Regions from separate parts of the Streptomyces sp. NPDC001508 genome, predicted to be linked through region 1. Evidence: riboswitches for the same ligand, from Rfam matches in the RefSeq annotation. Region 1 holds a riboswitch; each other region holds the start of a gene.

Region 1 (5,472 bases):
CACGCGTCCCGGACGGCGGCCCCACCCACCGCAGGAGGGTTCGGCCGGCGTCCTTTTCACCAAGGAGCAGGCCATGTCCCGTCGTTGCGCCCTCACCGTCGCCGCCGCCCTCGGCGCCTTCGCGCTGACCACGCTGCCCGCGGCGGCGACCTCCACCCCGGCCCAGATCGCCACCTCGAAGACGAACGGCGTCACCTACCTCAAGTCCCTTCAGGCCGCAGACGGTTCGTACGCCGGATCGGGGCTGTCCAACGAGTGGGCGTTCAGCGCCTTCGCCGCGGCCGGGACCGCCGCCGTGGACGTCGCACCGGGCGGCGACACCAGCAAGAACGCCCGAGCCGTCTACCGCAACCTGCTCTCCACCAGCGGCTGGCCCTCCTCCTCCCCCGTCGTGACCGACTACGAGCGCGCCACGCTCAACGCCTACGCCGCCGGCATCGACCCGGCCCGCGTCTCCGCCTCCCGCAACCTGATCGCCGACACCTACGCCTACTGGCAGACCGCCGAGGCCGGCTACTTCGGCCCCTCCGCCAACTTCAACGGCACCGTCTTCGCCGCCCTCGCCCTGAACGGAGCGAAGACCCAGTCCGGCCAGACCCGCATCCCCCAGGCGCTGCGCGACGCGATCATCACCCGCCTGCGCGCCAACCAGCACAACGACGGCGGCTGGAACTACAGCAAGGCCGAGGGCAACGCCACCCAGCTCGCCGCCGCCAGCGACATCGACATGACCGGCGCCGCGATGGCCGCCCTGTGCGTCTCCGGAGTCCCGAACACCGACACCGACAACGTGCAGGCCAAGGCGTTTCTCAAGAGCAAGCTGATCGCGAGCAGCGGCGCCTTCAACTCCCTGTTCGGCGTGAACACCGACTCCAACGGCTGGGCCGTCTCCGGCCTCAACGCCTGCGGCATCAACCCACAGACCGGCGACTTCCTCACCGCCCAGGGCAAGACCCCGGTCGACTTCCTCATCGCCCAGCAGTTCAACCCCGGCGGCGGCTTCAAGTACCTGCCCACCGACACCAGCCCCTCGGCCTACGCGTCCATCGACGGCCTGCGCGCGGTCGCCGGCGGCGGCTTCACCTCCACCCCGCCCCTACCGGCCACGGCGGGCGCCCCGCAATGGGTGAGCCAGGGATCCTTCACCTCCGGTACGGCGACGAAGCTGGCGCTGACCGTGGACGACGGCGCCGGAAACCTGAAAGTGTGCTCCGTCACGCTGACGCCGACCGGCTCGACCACCACCCTCGGCGCCGTCCTCGACGCCGCCGTGAGCGCGGCCACCCCGTCCGGCTGCGTCACCGCCGTGACGCCGTCCTCCGGCACCGGCACGATCACCTCCCTCAACGGCAAGGCCAACAGCGGCTCCAGCACCTGGAAGGCCAGCATCGACGGCGGGGCCTTCACCTCCGCCGCCAGGGGTACGACCGTGAACGTCGGCGACACGATCGCGGTGCGCTGGGGCGCCTGACAGTGACAGCGGGGCCGTAGGGTCGCGGCATGCGCATCGTCTCCCTGCTGCCCGCCGCGACCGACATCGTCGCCGAGCTGGGACTGTCCGCGCGGCTGGTCGGCCGTACCCACGAATGCGACTGGCCGCCGCACGAGATCGCGGCCGTCCCGGTGGTGACCGGGGCCGACCTCGACCAGGACAGACTCACCAGCCGGGAGATCTCCGACGCGGTGGGCGGCTCGGCACACTCCGGGTCCTCGCTCTACACCCTCGACACCCAGGCCCTCGCCGCCCTGCGCCCCGACGTGGTGGCGGCCGTGGGCGTGGGAACGGCCGAGGGGTTCGCGCCGCCGTTGGTGCCGTCGCAGTGGTGCGTGCCGCCGGTCGCGGTCGTCACGTCGTGCCCTTGGGTTCTGATCTTCCCCTTGAAGAGAAGCCCGTCCGGCCCCTGCACGGTGAGGGTCACCCGGACGGGAGCGTTCGTGTCCGCCGCGCTCTGGGCCTGGGCGACTGCCGGCACGGACGCGGCGAGTGCGAAACCGAGGGCGGTCGCGGTGATCAGGGTGCGGTGTGCGGATGTGCGGCGCAAGGCTGAGCCCTCCTGTAGACCATGACAGCGAGAAGCAGTTCACTGCGCACGCCGGGTATCCCGACTCACGGCCCCTGCGGGCCGCACACGGTTGCAGGTCAGCGCCGGACTCCCACCGGCTTTCCTCGGTCGCACGCATATGCACGAAGTGCCCCGCATACTATGGGCCGTTGGCGATGGCGCACCAGACCCTCATAGCCAGGGGTGAGGAGCACGGGCACGGAAGCGGCCGACGGTCGGCCCTTTTATGTACTGAGCCTCACAGTCGCACCAAGCCGGCCAACCGCCTTCAAGTCACGGAAGAGCCACTCATAGACAAGCGCAGTCGCCGGGCGAGATGCTCCCGTGAACAGCTCGCGATCTTCGTAGTAAGGCTGATGGAAGTTCTGGACCTGCACTCCGCACGCTCCCAGGTCGGCAAGGGCTTCCTCGCCGAACTCGCCCACCGTGGCGGTGCGGACGAAACCCTCGTCGCCGAGGTCGCCAACGCCAACACGGGCCTGGCCGCACACCAGCTGTACACGGCTGCCGGGGTCCCGCTCGGCAACCTGGGCGCGATAACCGCACGCGACGAGGCCCTCACCGTCCTGCGCGGGCCCCCGTCGCAGTCGACGTGATCTGCATCGACCGGGCGGGCACGATCGTGGGCCGCGGCGCGGTCCGCTGACGGACCTTACTTCCGTTGAGCCACCGTCCGCAGATACGCCCCGAGCCGGACTATGGCGGACGGGTTGCGGGGGCTTTCCACCAGGTCGACGTAGTCGAGGACGAAGATCCGCTTGTGCTTGACCGCGGAGACACCACGGAGGGGAGCGTACGACAGCAGGAACTTCCGCTTCTGCTCGGCGCTCACGTCGCCGTAGTCGCAGATGACGATGACGTCCGGGTTCCGCTCGACGACGCTCTCCCAGCCGACGGTGGTCCAGGAGTCGTCGGCATCGTGCATGACGTTGTTGCCGCCGGCCTTGCTGATGATCTCGTCGGGGGCGCCGTAACGGCCCGACGACAAAGGCTGGTCCTGGCCGCTGTCGTAGAGGAAGACCTTGGGCCGGTGGGTGGGCGCCTTCGCCTCGGTGGTGGCGACCTGCCTCTTGAAGTCGGCGATCAGCGTGGCCGCCTTCTTCTCGACGCCGAAGAGCTTGCCAAGGTTGGTGAGGTCGGCGTACAGGGCGTCCAAGGGCGGCATGATGCCGCGCGAGGTCTTGGTGCGGCCGTTGCGGCACGACTCGGTGAGGATGTACGTCGGGATGCCGAGCTTCTTCAGAGCCTTCGGGGTGAAGCCGCTGTCTTCGCGGAAGCCGTAGCTCCAGCCGGCGAAGACGAAGTCGGCACGGGCGTCGAGGACGTTCTCCTTGGTGAGCCGGTCCTTGGAGAGCCACTTGACCTTGTCGTACGCCTCCTTCCAGGGCACGTCAGTCAGGTCGCCCTCGTCGTCGGGCATGGCGAACCCGGCCATGCGGTTCTCCAGGCCGAGGGCGAACATCAGCTCGGTGATGCCGACGTCGTTGGTGACGACCCGCTGGGGGACCTTGTCGTACGTCACCTTCTTGCCGCAGTTGGTGAGCGTGACGGCGTGGGACTTCGCCTCCTTGGACGACTCGACACTGGCACCGCAGCCGGTTGCGGTGACGGTGGCTGCGAGGCAGAGGGCGGCGGCGGGCAACTTACGCATGGGAGTCCTTACTTGGCGGGCTGAAGCAGGTCGAACAGGAGCTGGACCGCGCCGGTCTCCGGGTGCCGCACCGGATGCGCGCGCACTCCGAACACCTCGGCGAGCAGGGCGGGTTGGAGTACGTCGTGCGGTGGTCCTGAGGCGGCGATCCGGCTACCGGCGATGACGTAGAGGACATCGCAGTGCGCGGCGGCCAGGTTGAGGTCGTGCAGGGCGGCGAGCACCGTCAGCCCGCTGTCGCGGACCAGGCAGAGCACGTCCAACTGGTGAGCGATGTCGAGGTGGTTGGTGGGTTCGTCGAGGACGAGGACGCGGGGTTGCTGGGCGAGGGCGCGGGCGATGAGGACGCGCTGTTTCTCGCCGCCGGACAGGGCGAGGAATCCGCGGTCGGCGAGGTGCGCCACGCCGGTGCGTTCCATGGCCGCAGCGCACACGGCACGGTCCTCGGCGGCCGTGCGGCCCTGGTGCGGCAGGCGTCCCATCGCCACCACTTCGGCGACGGTGAAGTCGAACTCGGCGGACGACTCCTGCGGCAGCGCGGCCAACTTCCGGGCGGCGGCCCGCGGTTCCATGGTGTGCAGGTCGTCCCCGTCGAGGCGTACGACTCCCCCGGCCGGGCGCAGTGCCCGGTACACACAGCGCAGCAGCGTCGACTTGCCGCTGCCGTTCGGACCGACGAGCCCGACGAACGCCCCGCTGTCCACAGCGAGCCGCACGTCCTCCACCAGCCGAATCCCGGACGCCTCGACCGTCACGTCCTCAATGTCGAGCCTCATCTGTCACCGGCCTCCGAACGCGTAGCCGCCGCGCCGCATCAGCAGCAGGAAAGCGGGGACTCCGACCACCGCGGTGATCACGCCGACCGGCAACTCCGCGGGCGCGAGCAGGAGCCGGGACAGGATGTCCGCCCACACCAGCAGCACGGCCCCGGCAAGGGGTGCCACCGCGAGCACCTTCCGGTGGTCGGCACCCACCAGCATCCGTACGACGTGCGGCACCATCAGCCCGACGAACCCGATGGCTCCACTGACCGCGACCACAGTCCCGGTCACCGCTGCCGTCACCAGGAACAGCTCCCTGCGCAGCCGGTCGGGTTGGACGCCGAGCGCGGCGGCCGTCTCGTCGCCCATGGCGAGCGCGTTGAGCGGCTCGGCCCGCCACCGCAGCCACGCCCACCCGGCGGCCACGGTCACCGCGGCGAGCGGCACCTGCGCCCAGATCGCCCCGCCCAGGCTGCCCAGCAGCCACATCATCGCCGAACGGGCCGCCTCGCCCCGGGCCGCGCCGAACACCATCACCGTGGTGACCGCCTCGAAGCCGTACGCCAGCGCCGTCCCGGTCAGGATCAGCCGCAGCGGTGTCAGCCCGTGGGGCGAGCGGGCCACCGCGTACACGAGGACCATGGCCGCGAGCGCCGAGGCGAACGCCGACACCGACAGCGCCCACACACCCAGCCCGGCGAACGCCCCGAGCAGGATGACCGCGTTCGCGCCCACCGCCGCGCCCGAGGAGATGCCCAGCACGAACGGATCGGCGAGCGCGTTGCGCACCATGGCCTGCACGGCGACCCCGACGGCCGCGAGCCCCGCGCCCACGACGGCCCCGAGCACGACGCGCGGCAGCCGGATCTCCCAGACGATGGTGTAGGCGGCGGCGTCATCGGCGGGCACGGTACCGCCGGTGGTCCCGGCCCACAGGAAGCGGAACGCATCCGCCCAGTCGATCCCCGCGGCTCCCAGCCCGACACCGCACACGAGC
Region 2 (5,472 bases), on a different contig from region 1:
TCGCTGGACGAGGAGGGCAACCCGGTGGAGTGGGTGCGGTCGGTCTACCGCGGGGACCGCTACAAGTTCGTCGCTCGGCTGAAGCGCCCGTAGGAATAGGCGGGTCGGCTCCTTCTGGCCCTGCGGGTGGTGATCGTCGTCCCGGACGCGTTGCGGGTGCGCATACGACGCCTCCGCCGCCCGGCGCCGTCCACCTGAGCGAGGGCCCTACGCCGCCTCGAACGGGCCGAGAAGGGGGCGGCACGGTATGCGGCCGGCACGGACCGCGCTGGTACATGCCGGAATTGAGGGGCGAGTCGGTCTGCGAACGTCATGCCGCGCATATCCGGAAACGGCGTCCCGAGGCTGCGCCGCCGTCCCGTCAGCCGTTTGCGACCGAAATACGGATGGGTACTTCCGATTCATCGGCACCGTCACCTACATTGCCTGCGCGCTACAACAGGTGATCTGCGAGGGGACGGAGCCCAGACATGCCAGACGCGTCCGAAGTGAAACCACCGGTGGTGACACCGCTACGGGTGGTGATCGCCCTGTGTCTCCTCGCACCGTTCGTGGCGGTGCTCTGGGTCGGCTCCTACGCCAAGATCGACCCCACGTTCATCGGGATCCCGTTCTTCTACTGGTACCAGATGCTGTGGGTGCTGCTCTCCACCGCGCTGACCATGACCGCCTACAAGCTGTGGCAGCGTGACCAGCGCGCCCGCCGGACCCAGGGCGCAGGTGACGCGCGATGAACGACGGCGTCAACGGCGTCGCGCTCGGCGTCTTCGTCCTCTTCTTCCTGGCCGTCACGGTCATGGGTTTCCTGGCCGCCCGCTGGCGCAAGGCCGACAACGAGCACAGTCTCGACGAATGGGGCCTGGGCGGCCGGTCGTTCGGCACCTGGGTCACCTGGTTCCTGCTCGGCGGCGACCTGTACACCGCCTACACCTTCGTCGCCGTCCCGGCGGCGATCTACGCGGCGGGCGCGGCCGGGTTCTTCGCCGTGCCCTACACGATCCTCGTCTATCCGCTGATCTTCACCTTCCTGCCCCGCCTGTGGTCGGTCTCGCACCGGCACGGCTACGTGACGACCTCGGACTTCGTGCGCGGCCGGTTCGGCTCCAAGGGGCTGTCGCTGGCGGTGGCGCTGACCGGCATCCTCGCCACGATGCCCTACATCGCGCTCCAACTGGTCGGCATCCAGGCGGTCCTCGACGTGATGGGCGTGGGCGGCGGCGAGAACACCAACTGGTTCGTCAAGGACCTGCCGCTGCTGCTCGCCTTCGGTGTGCTGGCCGCGTACACCTACTCCTCGGGTCTGAGGGCACCCGCGCTGATCGCGTTCGTGAAGGACACGCTGATCTACATCGTGATCGCGGTGGCGATCATCTACATCCCGGTCAAGCTGGGCGGGTTCGACGGCATCTTCGCCAAGGCCGGCGACGCCTTCGCCCAGACCAATCCGGCGACGGGTGCGCCGCGCGGGGCGCTCGCCCCGCCGGAGGCGGGCCAGTGGACATACGCCACGCTGGCCCTCGGCTCCGCGCTCGCGCTCTTCATGTACCCGCACTCGATCACCGCGACGCTGTCCTCGCGCAGCCGTGAGGTGATCCGCCGCAACACCACGATCCTGCCGCTGTACTCCCTGATGCTCGGCCTGCTCGGCCTGCTGGGTTTCATGGCGATCGCGGCCGGGGTCAAGGTCTCCAACGGCCAGCTGGCCATCCCCCAGCTGTTCGAGGACATGTTCCCCGACTGGTTCGCGGGCGTGGCGTTCGCGGCGATCGGCATCGGCGCCCTGGTGCCCGCGGCCATCATGTCCATCGCGGCCGCGAACCTGTTCACCCGCAACATCTACAAGGACTTCATCAATCCGCACGCGACGGCCCATCAGGAGACCCGGGTCTCCAAGATCGTGTCGCTGCTGGTGAAGGTGGGCGCGCTGGTCTTCGTCCTGACCATGGACAAGACGGTCGCCATCAACTTCCAGCTGCTGGGCGGCATCTGGATCCTGCAGACCTTCCCGGCCCTGGTCGGCGGCCTGTTCACCCGCTGGTTCCACCGCTGGGCGCTGCTCGCGGGCTGGGCGGTCGGCATGGTGTACGGCACGGTCGCCGCCTACGGGGTGGCCTCGCCGACGCAGAAGCACTTCGGCGGCTCGGCCGAGGAGATCCCCGGGATCGGTGAGATCGGCTACATCGGCATGACAGCGTTCGTGCTCAACCTCCTCGTCACCGTCGTCCTGACCTTCGTCCTGAAGGCCGTGAAGGCTCCCGAGGGCGTGGACGAGACAAGCCCGCAGGACTACACGGCCGACGCGGGCGACGCGGGCGTCCAGGTGGAGCTTCCGCCCGCGACGGCGGGCGCAGGGCGCTGAGAGCACGCCCCCACAGCGGGCGCAGGGCGCCCGCGCACGCCCCGCGACGGGCCGCCGAAGCCGAACCCCGGCGACGGCGGCCCGTTGACGTACGACACAACATCTGGGGGTGCCACCACGGCCCGGCACTAGATGTATGCTCATGCTCGCTGTCGCCGCAGGGGAATCCGGTGTGAATCCGGAACTGTCCCGCAACGGTGTACTCATGCGCGTATGCCCGCATACCCGCATGCAGGCTTCAGTCCGAGGACCTGCCGACGGCGCACCCGGCCGTCCGGCCCGGGTGCTCTGACGTCCGGGCCTCGTGGAATGGGCCGGTGGACGCGACGCCGTGCGCGCTCGTGTGCTGCCCCCTGCCCTCCGCAAGGCCCCGTGCCGAGCGAGGGAGAGCCCCACGTGACCATCGCGCCAGCCGACCCGGCTTCAGCCGCCCAGGCGACCGCGGCCCCGGTGGAGACCTACGGTCCCGGTGCCGCGCTGCTGCGGACCCTGACCGAGCTGACCGCCGACCTCCCCGACGCCGACCCCGGCCGGGTCGCCGCCGCTGCGCTGCGCGGCCGGTCCGCGCGGTCCGACGACGCTGCCGCCGCGGAGCTTCGGGAACTGGCCACCGAGGCGGCCGCCGGGCTGATCTCGGAGGATCCCGCCTACTCCCGGCTGGCCGCCCGGCTGCTGGCCCTCTCCATCCGCGCCGAGGCCGCCGCACAAGGCGTCACCTCGTTCACCGGGTCGATCGCCGTGGGGCACCGGGAAGGGCTCATCGCCGACCGCACCGCCGCCTTCGTACGACGGCACGCAGAGCGGCTGGACGCGCTGATCGACACCGCGGCGGACGACCGCTTCGGGTACTTCGGGCTGCGCACGCTGCACAGCCGCTATCTGCTCCGGCACCCCCTGACCCGCCACGTCATCGAGACGCCCCAGCACTTCCTGCTGCGCGTTGCCGCCGGCCTCGCCGACGGGGATGCCGACACCCTCCCCGCGAAGGACTCCGCGCACGCCGTGGACGAGGTCGCCGCGCTCTACCGGCTGATGAGCCGCCTCGACTACCTGCCCTCCTCCCCCACGCTGTTCAACTCCGGTACCCGCCACCCGCAGATGTCGTCCTGCTACCTCCTCGACTCCCCCAAGGACGAGCTGGACTCCCTCTACGACCGCTACCACCAGGTCGCCCGCCTCTCCAAGCACGCAGGCGGCATCGGCATCGCCTACTCCCGCATCCGCTCCCGCGGTTCGCTGATCCGCGGCACCAACGGGCACTCCAACGGCATCGTGCCGTTCCTGAAGACCCTCGACGCCTCCGTGGCCGCCGTGAACCAGGGCGGCCGGCGCAAGGGCGCCGCGGCGGTCTACCTGGAGACCTGGCACTCGGACATCGAAGAGTTCCTGGAGCTGCGCGACAACACCGGTGAGGACGCCCGCCGTACACACAACCTCAACCTCGCCCACTGGATCCCGGACGAGTTCATGCGCCGGGTCGACGCCGACGAGCAGTGGTCGCTGTTCTCCCCGTCGGACGTGCCGGAGCTGGTCGACCTGTGGGGCGCGGAGTTCGACGCCGCCTACCGCGCGGCGGAGGCGGCCGGGCTCGCGAAGAAGACCATCCCGGCCCGTGACCTCTACGGCCGCATGATGCGCACCCTCGCGCAGACCGGCAACGGCTGGATGACCTTCAAGGACGCGGCCAACCGCACCGCCAACCAGACGGCCGAGCCGGGCAGTGTCGTCCACTCCTCCAACCTCTGCACGGAGATCCTGGAGGTCACCGACGACGGCGAGACCGCGGTCTGCAACCTGGGCTCGGTCAACCTCGGCGCGTTCGTGAGCGGCGGGGGCGTCGACTGGGAGCGGCTGGACGAGACGGTCCGCACCGCCGTGACCTTCCTGGACCGGGTCGTCGACATCAACTTCTATCCGACCGAGCAGGCGGGCCGTTCCAACGCCAGGTGGCGGCCGGTGGGCCTCGGCGTGATGGGCCTGCAAGACGTCTTCTTCAAGCTGCGTCTGCCCTTCGACTCCCCCGAGGCGAAGGCCCTGTCCACCCGGATCGCCGAGCGCATCATGCTCGCCGCCTACGAGACGTCCGCCGACCTCGCCGAGCGCCCCCAAGCGCCTACGACAGGCTCCGGTGCAGGGGGGACCCCCATCGGCCCGCTGCCCGCCTGGGAGAAGACCCGTACCGCGCGGGGTGTCCTGCACCCCGACCACTACGGCGTCGAGTTCACCTGGCCCGAGCGCTGGGCGAAGCTGCGGGCGCGGATCGCGACGACCGGCCTGCGCAACAGCCTTCTGCTCGCCATCGCCCCCACCGCGACCATCGCGTCCATCGCCGGTGTCTACGAGTGCATCGAGCCCCAGGTCTCCAACCTCTTCAAGCGCGAGACGCTTTCCGGTGAGTTCCTCCAGGTCAACTCGTACCTGGTGCGGGACCTCAAGAAACTGGGCGTATGGGACGCCCGCACCCGCGAGGCGCTGCGCGACGCCAACGGCTCCGTACAGGGCCTCACATGGATCCCGGCGGATGTGCGCGCCCTGTACCGCACGGCGTGGGAGATCCCGCAGCGCGGCCTGATCGACATGGCCGCGGCCCGCACGCCCTACCTGGACCAGTCGCAGTCCCTGAACCTGTTCATGGAGACACCGACCATCGGCAAGCTCTCCTCGATGTACGCCTACGCCTGGAAGCAGGGCCTGAAGACGACGTACTACCTGCGCTCCCGCCCGGCGACCCGCATCGCACGCGCCGCTCAGGCGCAGCCCCGGGCCACCGTCCCCGTACAGCAGGCCGCAGACCCCGACGCCGTCGCCTGCTCCCTCGAGAACCCCGAGTCCTGCGAGGCCTGCCAGTAATGCCCACCCGTCACCCGACCACCACCCCTGGAGGACGGCGCCCCGCGCCGACAGCCATGACCACCCAGAACCTTCTCGATGCGGGCTTCGAGCTGACGCTGCGCCCCATGCGCTACCCCGACTTCTACGAGCGCTACCGGGACGCCATCAAGAACACCTGGACCGTGGAGGAGGTCGACCTCCACTCGGACGTCGCCGACCTCGCCCGGCTGACCCCCGCCGAACAGCACCTCATCGGCCGGCTGGTCGCGTTCTTCGCCACG
Region 3 (5,472 bases), on a different contig from region 1:
ACTGCGAGGCCTTCCTGCGGGAGACGGCGGCCGGCCGCGACGGTCTGCTCAACATCTTCGTCCCGCACGCCACCGCGGGGATCGCCGTCATCGAGACCGGCGCCGGCAGCGACGACGACCTGCTGGCGGCCCTGCACACCCTGCTGCCCGCGGACGACCGCTGGCAGCACCGCCACGGCAGCCCCGGCCACGGCCGCGACCACGTACTCCCCGCGATCGTCCCCCCGCACACGACCCTGCCGGTGCTGCGCGGCCGCCTGGAACTCGGCACATGGCAGTCCGTGTGCCTGGTGGACACCAACCGCGACAACCCGAACCGGCAGGTCCGGCTGAGTTTTCTGGGTGGATGATCCGGGGCGGACGGTGGCGTTGTCGGGCTCCGGGGCAGTACAGCTAGCGGCTCGGGTTCGTCAGTGATGCCCGGTCCCGGGCCGTGCGTACCGCCAGGGACAGTGAGGCGGCATCGTACGCGCCGTGGTGGCGCCGGCCGTTGACGAAGAACGTCGGCGTGCCCGAGACCCCGCTCAGATCGGCAGACTCCACGTCCTCGGCGACCCGTTCCGCGCCGGCCCGCGCCCTCAGGTCGCGGCGGAACGCCGTCATGTCGAGCCCGGTCCGCTCGGCGTGCTCCAGGAGGTCCGTCACCCGCAGGCTCCCCTGGTGGCTGATCAGGACGTCGTGCAGCTCCCAGTAGCGGCCCTGCGACGCGGCGGCCTCCACGGCCTCCGCGGCGAGCTGCGCGTCGGGGTGGACATCCGTCAGCGGCAGATGCCGCCAGACGTAGCGCAGGTCGTCGCCGAACTCGGCCAGCAACGCGCGCACCACCGGCTCCGCCCGTCCGCAGTACGGGCATGCGTAGTCGCCGTACTCGACCAGGGTCACCGGAGCGTCGAACGGGCCGCGCACATGATCGCGCGCCGCGTCGACGGGATCGCTCAGATCGACGAGCGGTTGCCCCTCGCCCAGCAGGGCCCGGGTCCGCCGACGCGCGGGCAGCAGGGCGACGGCCCGCGTCAGCACCCAGGAGATCAGGCAGGACAGCACGACGGCCGCCAGAATGCCGGCCTTCGCCTGTTCCAGCCGCTGCCCGTGGAAGGCGAGCGTGGCGATCAGCAGCGCCACCGTGAAGCCCACCCCGGCGAGGCTGCCGCCCACGGCGACCGCGCCCCAGCCCACCGCCGGGCGCAGCCGGCCCCGGCTCACCCGGGCCGCCACCCAGGTGGCGCCGAGGACGCCCGCCGGCTTGCCCAGGACGTAGCCGCACACGATGCCCAGCGTGACGGGCGAGGCGAACGCCGCCGCGATCCGGTCCGCGCTGATCGTCAGGCCCGCGTTGGCCAGCGCGAACAGCGGCACGATGACATGGCTCGTCCACGGGTGGACCATCCGCTGCAACCGCTCGTTGGGCGAGAGCGCGGAGGCCAGACCGCGGCGCAGGGTACGTTCCAGTTCCGGCGTCGGCTGCTCCCGAAAGCCCCGGAACAACCGGGTGACCCGCTCCAGGGCGTGCCGCTCGGCCGGACGGGCGTACGTCAGCAGCCCCATGGCCAGGCCGCTCACCACCGGGTCCACGCCCGACCGCAGCAGCGCGCCCCACAGGGCCACCCCCAAGGCCGCGTCCACCCCGGTGAGCCGGACCCCGGCCGCGCGCAGCACGAGAAGCAGGGCGAGGATGCCGAGCGCGAGACCCAGCGCCAGGAGGCGGACCGTGCCGCTGTAGGCGAGGGCGATGACGACCAGCGCCACCAGGTCGTCGGTGACCGCGACGGTGAGCAGGAAGACACGCAGGCCGCCCGGCAGCCGGGAACCGAGCACGGCTAGCATGCCGAGGGCGAAGGCCGTGTCGGTGGACATGGCGGCGCCCCAGCCGTGCGCCGAGTCCAGTCCGGCGTTGAAGCCGAGGTAGATCGCGACCGGTACGAGCATGCCGCTGACCCCGGCGACCACCGAGAGCACCAGGCGGCGCCGCTCGCGCAGTTCCCCGACATCGACCTCGCGGCGGGCTTCCAGACCCACGACGAAGAAGAACAGCGTCATCAGACCGCTGTTCACCCACTCGCGCAGCTCCAGCGACACACCGGCCGAACCGATCGTCAGCGACATGTCCGTCCGCCACCACGACGCATAGCCGCCCGGGGAGACATTGGCCCAGACGAGGGCCGCGATCACCGCGCCGAGCAGCACGGCGGCGCTGCCGGTCTCGGTCCGCAGGAAGGCGCGCAGCGGGCTGCGCGGACCCGCGCCGCACGCGGTCTGTCCGGTCATGGGCGCGGCCCCGGACGGTGCGGGACCGGTCGGCTCTGGCGGCACCTCGTGCACCCGCATCCGATCAGTCGACGAAGACCCCGGCCGGGCCGATGGGCGAGGATCCGGCCGGGCGGGGGCGGCCGTCCTCCAGGACGGGCACGCGGCGCCGGCGGGCCGGGACGGAGCCGGATGCCCTCGGACGCGTGCCAGTTTGTCGCGTGCGTGCCAGTTTAGTGAGGGGGCGCCGCGTGGCCGGAAATCGACGGCGGCCTTCTCCTTGCGGGTGGGCAGAAGTTGCGTCGCTGTGCAACTCTGGAGGTGCCGGAAGCCCGGAGGGCCGGGTGCCCGTCGACCGAGGAGGAGGTGAGCGACATGGATCGCAGCAGCAGTAGTCCGGGCCGCGCAAGGCCCCGCAGCCCCATGTCCCCCCGCTCCTCGGGCACCCGGTAGCCTCCCGCCCCGCACGGCGGCTGCCATGCCCTCGACCTGCCCCGCCGCGACGGGGAAGGGGAGGTACCCATGGCGAACCCGACCACCTCCGACTTCGCCCTCCGCCTCGCCGTCGGCGTCGTCTCCTGCGCGGTGTCCGGTATCGGCTTCCTCGGCGCCGGGAGCGTTTGTGGTCTCGACACGGCCGCCACACGGCGGTGTTCGGCCGCCGCCGGTCGGCCGGGGCCGTACCTCTGCGTGAGGCCGAGCCAGCGCGGGCTACCGGTGCGGCGCGACGGCGAGGACACCAGCGCTGTGCACGCCCGCGCCCGCCGCAGCGGGCGCCCCCGCCTCCGCTTCGCTGTGCGCGCCCGCCTCCGCCGCACTGCGCACGCCCGCGTCGGCCGCGGCGGTGACCTCGCCCGCCGCCTGGAACGGCTCATCGTCCGGCTCTTCCCGGAGTCCGGAGTGCGGGACCTGTACCGGCACCCGGACCATGGCTCGCTCGGCACGGAAGGGAAGGCGACGGCGGCATGAACGACCTCGACACCCAGAGCGCACGACGCACCGTCCGCCGCGCCGCCCGGCGCCTCGCGGAGGACGCCCCCAAGCTCGTCGTCGGCTCCGCGGACGCGTACCGGACCGGCCTCGCCACCCGCGCCGCCGACCTGCGCCGGGCCGTGCTCGCGGCCTGGCTCACCGGCGTGCCCGAGCACGTCATAGCCGCCGACGGCGGCCTGTCCTCGGCCGTCGTGCACGAGTGGATCTGCGCCGGGAGCCCGCCCGCGGAACCCGCCGACGGACCGGGGTGAGGCGCGACGTCCCACCCGGGCCGAAGTGCCGGTGTCAGGAGGCGGCCCGGCACGCCGATGCCGGCATGGCCGGGGTGGCCGAGGCGGCTGAGGTGGCTGAGGTGGCCGACGCGGGCGCCCGGCCCGGGGATGGTCCCGGCCCGGGGACGGGGTCCGGTCCGGGAGACGGGGCCGGGTCCGGGCCGGCGGGCGATCTTGGTAGCCTGACCGGGCCAGTCGTGCCACATCCGAGGCCAGGGAATCCGGTGCGAATCCGGAACTGACGCGCAGCGGTGAGGGGGACGGGCAGGGCACACCAAGCCACTGGGAGGGGTTCGGACCGGCCGCGAGGCCGGTGCGGGGCCGTACCGGGAAGGCGCCCCGTCCGGACGAACTCGAGTCCGAAGACCTGCTGGCACCTCCGCGCCCGCGCGCGGAGGACGTCCGTAGGCCAGGCTCCGCGTACGAGCCCCGACACCCGAGGCATGCCCGTGCTCCGTTCCACGTTCCGTCCCACCCTGCTCCTGCTCACCCCCGCGCTGCTGCTGACCGCGTGCGGCGGCGCCGGCCGCTCCGCCCCGGACTCCGGCCGCTCCGCCGCCGGTTACCCCCGCACGATCGACAACTGCGGCCATCCGGTCACCCTGACGTCGGCCCCCGAACACGCCGTCTCCCTCAACCAGGGCAGCACCGAGATCCTGCTCTCCCTCGGCCTCGGGAACCGTCTCGCCGGCACCGCCACCTGGACCGACCCGGTGATGAAGGGCCTGGAGAAGGCCAACGCGTCCGTGCCCCGGCTCGCCGAGAACAACCCCTCCTTCGAGAAGGTGCTCGACGCCGAACCCGACTTCGTCACCGCCTCGTTCGTCTCGACCCTCGGCCAGGGCGGCGTCGCCACCCGCGAACAGTTCGAGAAGCTGGGCGTGCCCACGTACGTCTCCCCGTCCGACTGCGCCGCCGGCAAGGACAACGCCAGCGGCGGCGACGGCTCCCGCAGCGCCCCGCTCACCCTCGACACCGTGTACGGCGAGATACGCGACCTGGCCCGCGCGTTCGGCGTCGACGAACGCGGAGACCGGCTGATCGCACGCCTCAAGGAGCGGGTGCGGGCGGCCACCGACGGCCTCGACGCCTCCGGCGTCTCCCTCATGTACTGGTTCGCCAACTCCCAGTCGCCCTATCTGGCCGGCTGCTGCGGCGCCCCCGGCGTCATCACCCGGGCCGTCGGCGCCCGGAACGTGTTCGCCGACACCCACGACGAGTGGCCCCAGATCAACTGGGAGACCGTCGCCGACCGCGACCCGGACGTCATCGTGCTCGGCGACCTGACCCGCAGGTCCCAGACGGCCGAGACCGCCAAGGCCAAGATCCGTTTCCTGGAGACCGACCCCGCCACCCGCAATCTCACCGCCGTCAGGAAGAAGCGGTACATCCTGCTCAGCGGGCAGGCCATGAACCCCTCCATCCGCACGGTCGAGGGGATCGAACGGGTCGCCGCCGGACTGCGTCACCTCGGGCTCGCCAAGTGAACCTCCGCGCCTCGCTGTTGACCGCCGGCGGGCTGCTGGCGGTGACCGCTTCGGTGGCGTTCGCCGTGACCATCGGCCCCGCCGACATCTCCACGGCCGACGTCTGGGCCTGCGTCGCCGCCCATCTCGGCTTCGGCGACAGCACGTTGGCGCCGCTGCGGGACGGCATCGTATGGAACCTGCGCATGCCCCGCACCCTGCTGGCCGGCCTCTGCGGCGCGGGCCTCGCGGTGTGCGGAGCGGTCATGCAGTCCCTGCTGCGCAATCCGCTCGCCGACCCGTTCGTGCTCGGGGTGTCCTCCGGGGCGTCCACCGGCGCGGTCGCCGTGGTCGTGCTCGGGGTCGGCGGGGGAGCGGTGTCCCTGTCGGCGGGCGCGTTCGCCGGCGCCCTGCTGTCCTTCGGGCTCGTCCTCGTACTCGGCCACACCCTGGGCGGCGGCCCCGACCGGGTGGTGCTCTCCGGCGTGGCGGCCATG
Region 4 (5,472 bases), on a different contig from region 1:
GCAGTTCGGAGACCAGCGTCGAGACGGCCGTGGCGTGCACGGCGTGGGTGTGGACGACGGCTCGCGCGTCCGTGGCGCGGTAGACGGCGAGGTGCATGGGCAGTTCGCTGGTGGGCACCAGCGTGCCGAGCACCTGCCGGCCGTCGAGGCGCACGCCGGTCACGTCGTGCGGCGTGAGCCGGTCGTACGGCACACCCGAGGGCGTGACCAGCACGGTGTCGCCGACGCGCACCGAGACATTCCCCGAGGTGCCGACGACCAGCCCGTCGGACACGGTGCGGCGAGCCGCGCCGACCAGAGCCTCCCAGGCGTGTGCCACCTGTGCCGTCATGCCCTGAGGAACGCCCTGCGGAATGCTCCGATCGGTGCCCTGATCCATGACCTCGTCCATGCCCTCGTCCATGCCCTGATCCTGCCGGGTGACCCAGGTCTCCTCAACGGGTCACGGCGGCCACCGCGGGAGCGCCGTCGGCGACACCATGAATCCCTCCTCAGTTCACCTTCCGTTCATCCAGGTTGCCTACGTTCAACCGGCCAATGACTTCGAACGATTGCCTGGGTAAATGGAAAGCTTCTCGCTGATCCTCGCGATTGTGGTGATCACCGCACTCGCGTTCGATTTCACGAACGGTTTCCACGACACCGCCAACGCGATGGCCACGACCATCTCGACCGGTGCGCTCAAGCCCAAGGTCGCGGTGGCCATGTCGGCCGCACTCAACCTGGTGGGCGCCTTCCTCTCCGTGGAGGTCGCCAACACGATCTCCAAAGGTCTCGTCGACGAGACCGGCATCCGTCCCGAGGTCATCTTCGCCGCCCTGGTGGGCGCGATCCTCTGGAACCTGCTGACCTGGCTGGTGGGCCTGCCCTCCAGTTCCTCGCACGCCCTGATGGGCGGCCTGATCGGCGCCACCGTGGCCTCCGCCGGCGCGGGCGCCGTGCACGGCGACGCGCTCGTCACCAAGGTCCTCATCCCGGCGCTCGCCGCGCCGGTCGTCGCGGGCGTGGCGGCGCTGCTCGCCACCCGCCTGTCGTACCGGCTCGGCGCGAAGGCGGACGGCAGGGCCGCCGAGAAGGGCTACCGGGCCGGCCAGATCGCCTCCGCGGGCCTGGTCTCCCTGGCCCACGGCACGAACGACGCCCAGAAGACGATGGGCATCATCACCCTGGCACTGATCGCCGGCGGCGCCCTCGCCCCCGGCTCCAACCCTCCCACCTGGGTCATACTCTCCGCCGGCCTCGCCATCGCCCTCGGCACCTACCTCGGCGGCTGGCGCATCATCCGCACGATGGGCAAGGGCCTGACCGACCTTCGGCCGCAGCAGGGCTTCGCCGCCCAGACCAGTGCGGCGACCGCCATCCTGGCCTCCTCGCACCTCGGCTTCTCCCTCTCCACCACGCATGTCGTCTCCGGTTCCGTGATGGGCGCGGGTCTGGGCCGCAAGGGCGGCGTGGTCCGCTGGTCCACGGCGACCCGGATGGTCGTCGCCTGGGCGCTGACGCTGCCGGCCGCCGCGCTGGTCGGCGCGCTCGCGGAGACCGTCACGGATCTCGGCGACTGGGGCACCGGGTGTGTGGCCGTCTTCCTGGTCGCAGCCGCCGCCGCGATCTGGAAGGTGTCCCGGCGCGAGGTCGTCGACCACAGCAACGTCAATGACACCGGCGAGCCGGCCGGTGTGGTGACCGCCGCGATCGCCGCCGTGGCACCTCCGGCGGTGGGTACCCCGGCCGAGAATCTGACGGCCACGATCCCGTCTCCGCCGGTGTCCGCGGGCCCGGCCGTCGCCGACCAGGCCGTACCGCCGGCCGCCGCCGTCTGACCGTACGGCCCCCTCCCCCACCCCCTCCCTCCGGTACCCAAGGAAGCATCTGCATGAAGATCGACTGGGCGGCCCTCGGCTCCGTCTTCGGCGTCAGTCTCGCGGTCACCGTGGCGCTGGTGGCCGTCTTCACCCTCGGCGTGGCCGGCCTGTCGCGCCGCGAACGGGCCGCCGCCCGGGGCGGATCCGCCGGCCTCGCGCTGACCGCCGCGTACACCTGCTTCGCGGCGTGCGCCGCCGCGGTGGCCTACGGGATCCACCTGATCACCGCCTAGGAGCATCCTGCAAATCTTGAAATCGCGCCCGGCTTGCTCCGCTTTGGGTCGATTGACATTTACCGGCAATCAGGGGTAAGCCGGGCGGTCAAAGCAAGATCTTCAGCAGTCTCCTAGGCATGGGGCCGCCGCCCGCCGAGGTCGACGAAGGCTTCCGTCCGGACCGGTCCGGGCGGGAGCCTTCCGTGTGCCGCACCGTGCGTGCCACGGTGCCGGTATGAGCCTCGGCACACTCTCCCCTCGCAGGTCAACGGCAAGTTGACGGCCCTTCCAGGGCCGTGGTGGACTGCCGGAGCCATGTACGGCGGCACGAGAGGAAGCCGGTGCGAATCCGGCGCGGTCCCGCCACTGTCACCGGGAAAGAACTTCCCGGGAGCCAGGAACTCTCACCGCCGGTCTCGTCGAACCAGGGCGTGGACACCCTGAGTGAGGACATATCGCCATGCTCGGCTGCGCATTGAGGTACAGCACCAGGTCGCTTCCCGACCCCACGGCCGGCTGAGCCGGTGCGTGCCGAGCGCGTCTTCGCGTACGGCGCCGCCCTCGGCCTCCTCGGTGACCTGCTCGTCGGCGATCCGCGCCGCGGGCATCCGGTCGCCGTGTTCGGGCGTGCGGCCGGCGCGGCGGAGCGGGCGCTGTGGCGGGACCACCGCGGGTGGGGAGCCGTGCACACCGCCGTGTGCGTCGGCGGCGCCGCGGCCCTCGCGGCCGTGGCCCAGCGGACCGTACGCCCCTCCCCCGCCGCCTCCGTAGCGCTCACCGGGGCCGCCACCTGGGCGGTGGTGGGCGCCACTTCGCTCGCCCGGGAGGCCCGGGCGATCGGGCGGGCCCTCGGCACGGGGGACGTCGCGGCGGCCCGGGCACGGCTGCCGCATCTGTGCGGGCGGGACCCGCAGGCCCTGGACGCCGACGGGATCGCCCGTGCGGTCGTGGAGTCCGTGGCCGAGAACACCTCCGACGCGGTCGTCGGGGCCCTGGTGTGGGGGGCGTTGGCCGGGGTGCCCGGGCTCGTCGGGTTCCGGGCCGTGAACACCCTCGACGCGATGGTCGGGCACCGCTCGCCGCGCCACCGCCGGTTCGGCTGGGCCGCGGCGCGGCTCGACGACGTCGCCGGCTGGCCGGGGGCCCGGCTCACCGCCGTGCTCGCCGCCGTCTGCGGGCCCGATGCGCGGGGCGCCGTACGGGCGTGGCGGGCCGACGCCCGCCGGCATCCGAGCCCCAACGCCGGTCCCGTGGAAGCGTCTTTCGCGGGGGCGCTGGGGGTGCGGCTCGGCGGGACCCTCTCGTACGGGGGGCGCGTCGAGCACCGGGCCGTGCTCAACGGCGGCGGCCGTGCCGTCGCCGTCGCGGACATCGAACGTGCCGTACGGCTCTCCCGCCGGGTCGGCCTGCTCGCCCTCGGCGTGGTGGCCGCCGCGCGCCTCACCGCGAAGGGACACGGGTCATGACCGGTGGGGGTCTCCTCGTCGCCGGCACCACCTCCGACGCCGGCAAGAGCGTGGTCACCGCGGGAATCTGCCGGTGGCTGGTGCGGCAGGGGGTCAAGGTCGCGCCGTTCAAGGCGCAGAACATGTCGCTGAACTCGTTCGTCACCCGGGAGGGCGCCGAGATCGGGCGGGCCCAGGCCATGCAGGCCCAGGCGTGCCGGATCGAGCCGACCGCGCTGATGAACCCGGTGCTGCTCAAGCCCGGCGGGGAACAGAGCAGTCAGGTCGTGCTGCTGGGCAGGGCCGTGGGCGAACTGAGCGCGCGCGGCTACCACGGCGGGCGGCAGCAGCGGCTGCTGGGCACCGTCCTCGACTGTCTCGCCACGCTGCGCTCCACGTACGACGCCGTGATCTGCGAGGGCGCGGGCAGCCCGGCGGAGATCAACCTGCGGCGCACCGACATCGTGAACATGGGCATCGCGCGGGGCGCGCGGCTGCCCGTGCTGGTGGTCGGTGACATCGACCGCGGGGGCGTCTTCGCGTCGTTCTTCGGGACCGTGGCGCTGCTGTCACGCGAGGACCAGGAGCTGGTCGCCGGGTTCCTCGTCAACAAGTTCCGCGGGGACGTGGGCCTGTTGGAGCCGGGCCTGGACATGCTGCACGCCCTGACGGGGCGGCGCGCCTACGGCGTCCTGCCGTTCCGGCACGGACTCGGCATCGACGAGGAGGACGGGCTTGCGGTCTCGTTGCGCGGCGCGGTACGGGAGTCGGCCGCCACCGAACCCGTGGGCGAGGATGTGCTGCGGATCGCCGTGTGCGCCGTGCCGCTCATGTCCAACTTCACCGACGTGGACGCGCTGGCCGCCGAACCGGGCGTGGTGGTGCGGTTCGTGGACCGTCCCGAGGAGATGGCCGACGCCGACCTCGTGGTCGTCCCGGGGACCCGGGGCACCGTCCGGGCCCTGGAGTGGCTGCGGGAGCGCGGCCTGGCCCGGGCGCTGCGCCGCCGGGCCGGCGAGGGCCGCCCGGTCCTCGGCATCTGCGGCGGCTTCCAGATCCTCGGCGAGCACATCGAGGACGAGGTCGAGTCGCGGGCCGGACAGGTGCCGGGGCTCGGCCTGCTGCCGGTGCGGGTGCGGTTCGCCCGCGAGAAGACCCTCGCCCGGCCCACCGGCGCGGCCCTCGGCGAGCATGTCGAGGGCTATGAGATCCACCACGGCGTCGCCGACGTCACGGGCGGCGAGCCCTTCCTGGACGGCTGCCGGGTCGGCCGGACCTGGGGCACGCACTGGCACGGCGCGCTGGAGTCGGACGGTTTCCGGCGGGCGTTCCTGCGCGAGGTGGCGGCCGCCGCGGGCCGCCGCTTCGTACCGGCCGCCGACACCTGCTTCGCCGCGCTGCGCGAGCAGCGGCTCGACCGGCTCGGCGATCTGATCGAACAGCACGCGGACACGGACACGCTGTGGCGGCTCATCGAGTCGGGCGCGCCACGAGGACTGCCCTTCATTCCACCGGGAGCGCCCGCATGAGCACAGTGTTGTTGTTGTCGACGGCCGACACCGATCTGCTGGCGGCGCGTGCCGCCGACGCGTCCTATCTGATCGGCAACCCGACCCGGATCGATGTCGCCGAGGAGCTTTTGGCGCTGCTGCGGCGCGCCGACCTCGTCGTCGTCCGGCTGCTGGGCGGCAAGCGGGCCTGGGAGGACGGGCTGGCCGCGGTGCGGGCGTCCGGCGTGCCGGCCGTGCTGCTCGGCGGCGAGGCCGTCCCGGACGCCGAGTTGATGGCCGAGTCGTCCGTGCCCGCGGGTGTCGTGGCGCAGGCGCTGCGCTATCTGGTGGAGGGCGGGCCCGCCAATCTCGGCGAACTCGCCCGGTTCCTGTCCGACACGGTGCTGCTGACCGGCGAGGGCTTCGAGGAACCGCGGAAGATGCCGGAGTACGGCGTCCA

Evidence for each region. Region 1 has a riboswitch for cobalamin ahead of ABT245_RS19980 (DUF4430 domain-containing protein). Riboswitches for the same ligand answer to the same signal wherever they lie in the genome.
Region 2: linked by a shared signal. The riboswitch ahead of ABT245_RS06710 (ribonucleoside-diphosphate reductase subunit alpha) and the one ahead of ABT245_RS19980 (DUF4430 domain-containing protein) in region 1 are both predicted to bind cobalamin.
Region 3: linked by a shared signal. The riboswitch ahead of ABT245_RS17885 (ABC transporter substrate-binding protein) and the one ahead of ABT245_RS19980 (DUF4430 domain-containing protein) in region 1 are both predicted to bind cobalamin.
Region 4: linked by a shared signal. The riboswitch ahead of ABT245_RS23815 (cobalamin biosynthesis protein) and the one ahead of ABT245_RS19980 (DUF4430 domain-containing protein) in region 1 are both predicted to bind cobalamin.

The regions. Positions count from the first base shown of each region.
Region 1 covers NZ_JBEPAP010000020.1:98,895-104,366, reverse strand. Annotated here, with positions in the region: gene ABT245_RS19990 (prenyltransferase/squalene oxidase repeat-containing protein) at 74-1,471, shown strand; partial or broken gene ABT245_RS19980 (DUF4430 domain-containing protein) at 1,746-2,042, opposite strand; cobalamin riboswitch at 2,076-2,208, opposite strand; partial or broken gene ABT245_RS19975 (cobalt-precorrin-5B (C(1))-methyltransferase) at 2,429-2,709, shown strand; gene ABT245_RS19970 (ABC transporter substrate-binding protein) at 2,716-3,714, opposite strand; gene ABT245_RS19965 (ABC transporter ATP-binding protein) at 3,723-4,490, opposite strand; gene ABT245_RS19960 (FecCD family ABC transporter permease) at 4,494-5,472, opposite strand, start outside.
Region 2 covers NZ_JBEPAP010000004.1:244,375-249,846, reverse strand. Annotated here, with positions in the region: gene ABT245_RS06725 (GntR family transcriptional regulator) at 1-93, shown strand, start outside; gene ABT245_RS06720 (DUF3311 domain-containing protein) at 471-734, shown strand; gene mctP (monocarboxylate uptake permease MctP) at 731-2,359, shown strand; cobalamin riboswitch at 2,461-2,632, shown strand; gene ABT245_RS06710 (ribonucleoside-diphosphate reductase subunit alpha) at 2,756-5,209, shown strand; gene ABT245_RS06705 (ribonucleotide-diphosphate reductase subunit beta) at 5,266-5,472, shown strand, end outside.
Region 3 covers NZ_JBEPAP010000017.1:94,860-100,331, reverse strand. Annotated here, with positions in the region: gene ABT245_RS17905 (secondary thiamine-phosphate synthase enzyme YjbQ) at 1-350, shown strand, start outside; gene nhaA (Na+/H+ antiporter NhaA) at 394-2,265, opposite strand; gene ABT245_RS17895 (hypothetical protein) at 2,767-3,213, shown strand; gene ABT245_RS17890 (hypothetical protein) at 3,210-3,488, shown strand; cobalamin riboswitch at 3,685-3,898, shown strand; gene ABT245_RS17885 (ABC transporter substrate-binding protein) at 3,953-4,996, shown strand; gene ABT245_RS17880 (FecCD family ABC transporter permease) at 4,993-5,472, shown strand, end outside.
Region 4 covers NZ_JBEPAP010000027.1:57,078-62,549, forward strand. Annotated here, with positions in the region: gene ABT245_RS23800 (class II aldolase/adducin family protein) at 1-403, opposite strand, end outside; gene ABT245_RS23805 (inorganic phosphate transporter) at 564-1,820, shown strand; gene ABT245_RS23810 (hypothetical protein) at 1,874-2,095, shown strand; cobalamin riboswitch at 2,361-2,500, shown strand; gene ABT245_RS23815 (cobalamin biosynthesis protein) at 2,602-3,543, shown strand; gene ABT245_RS23820 (cobyric acid synthase) at 3,540-5,051, shown strand; gene cobN (cobaltochelatase subunit CobN) at 5,048-5,472, shown strand, end outside.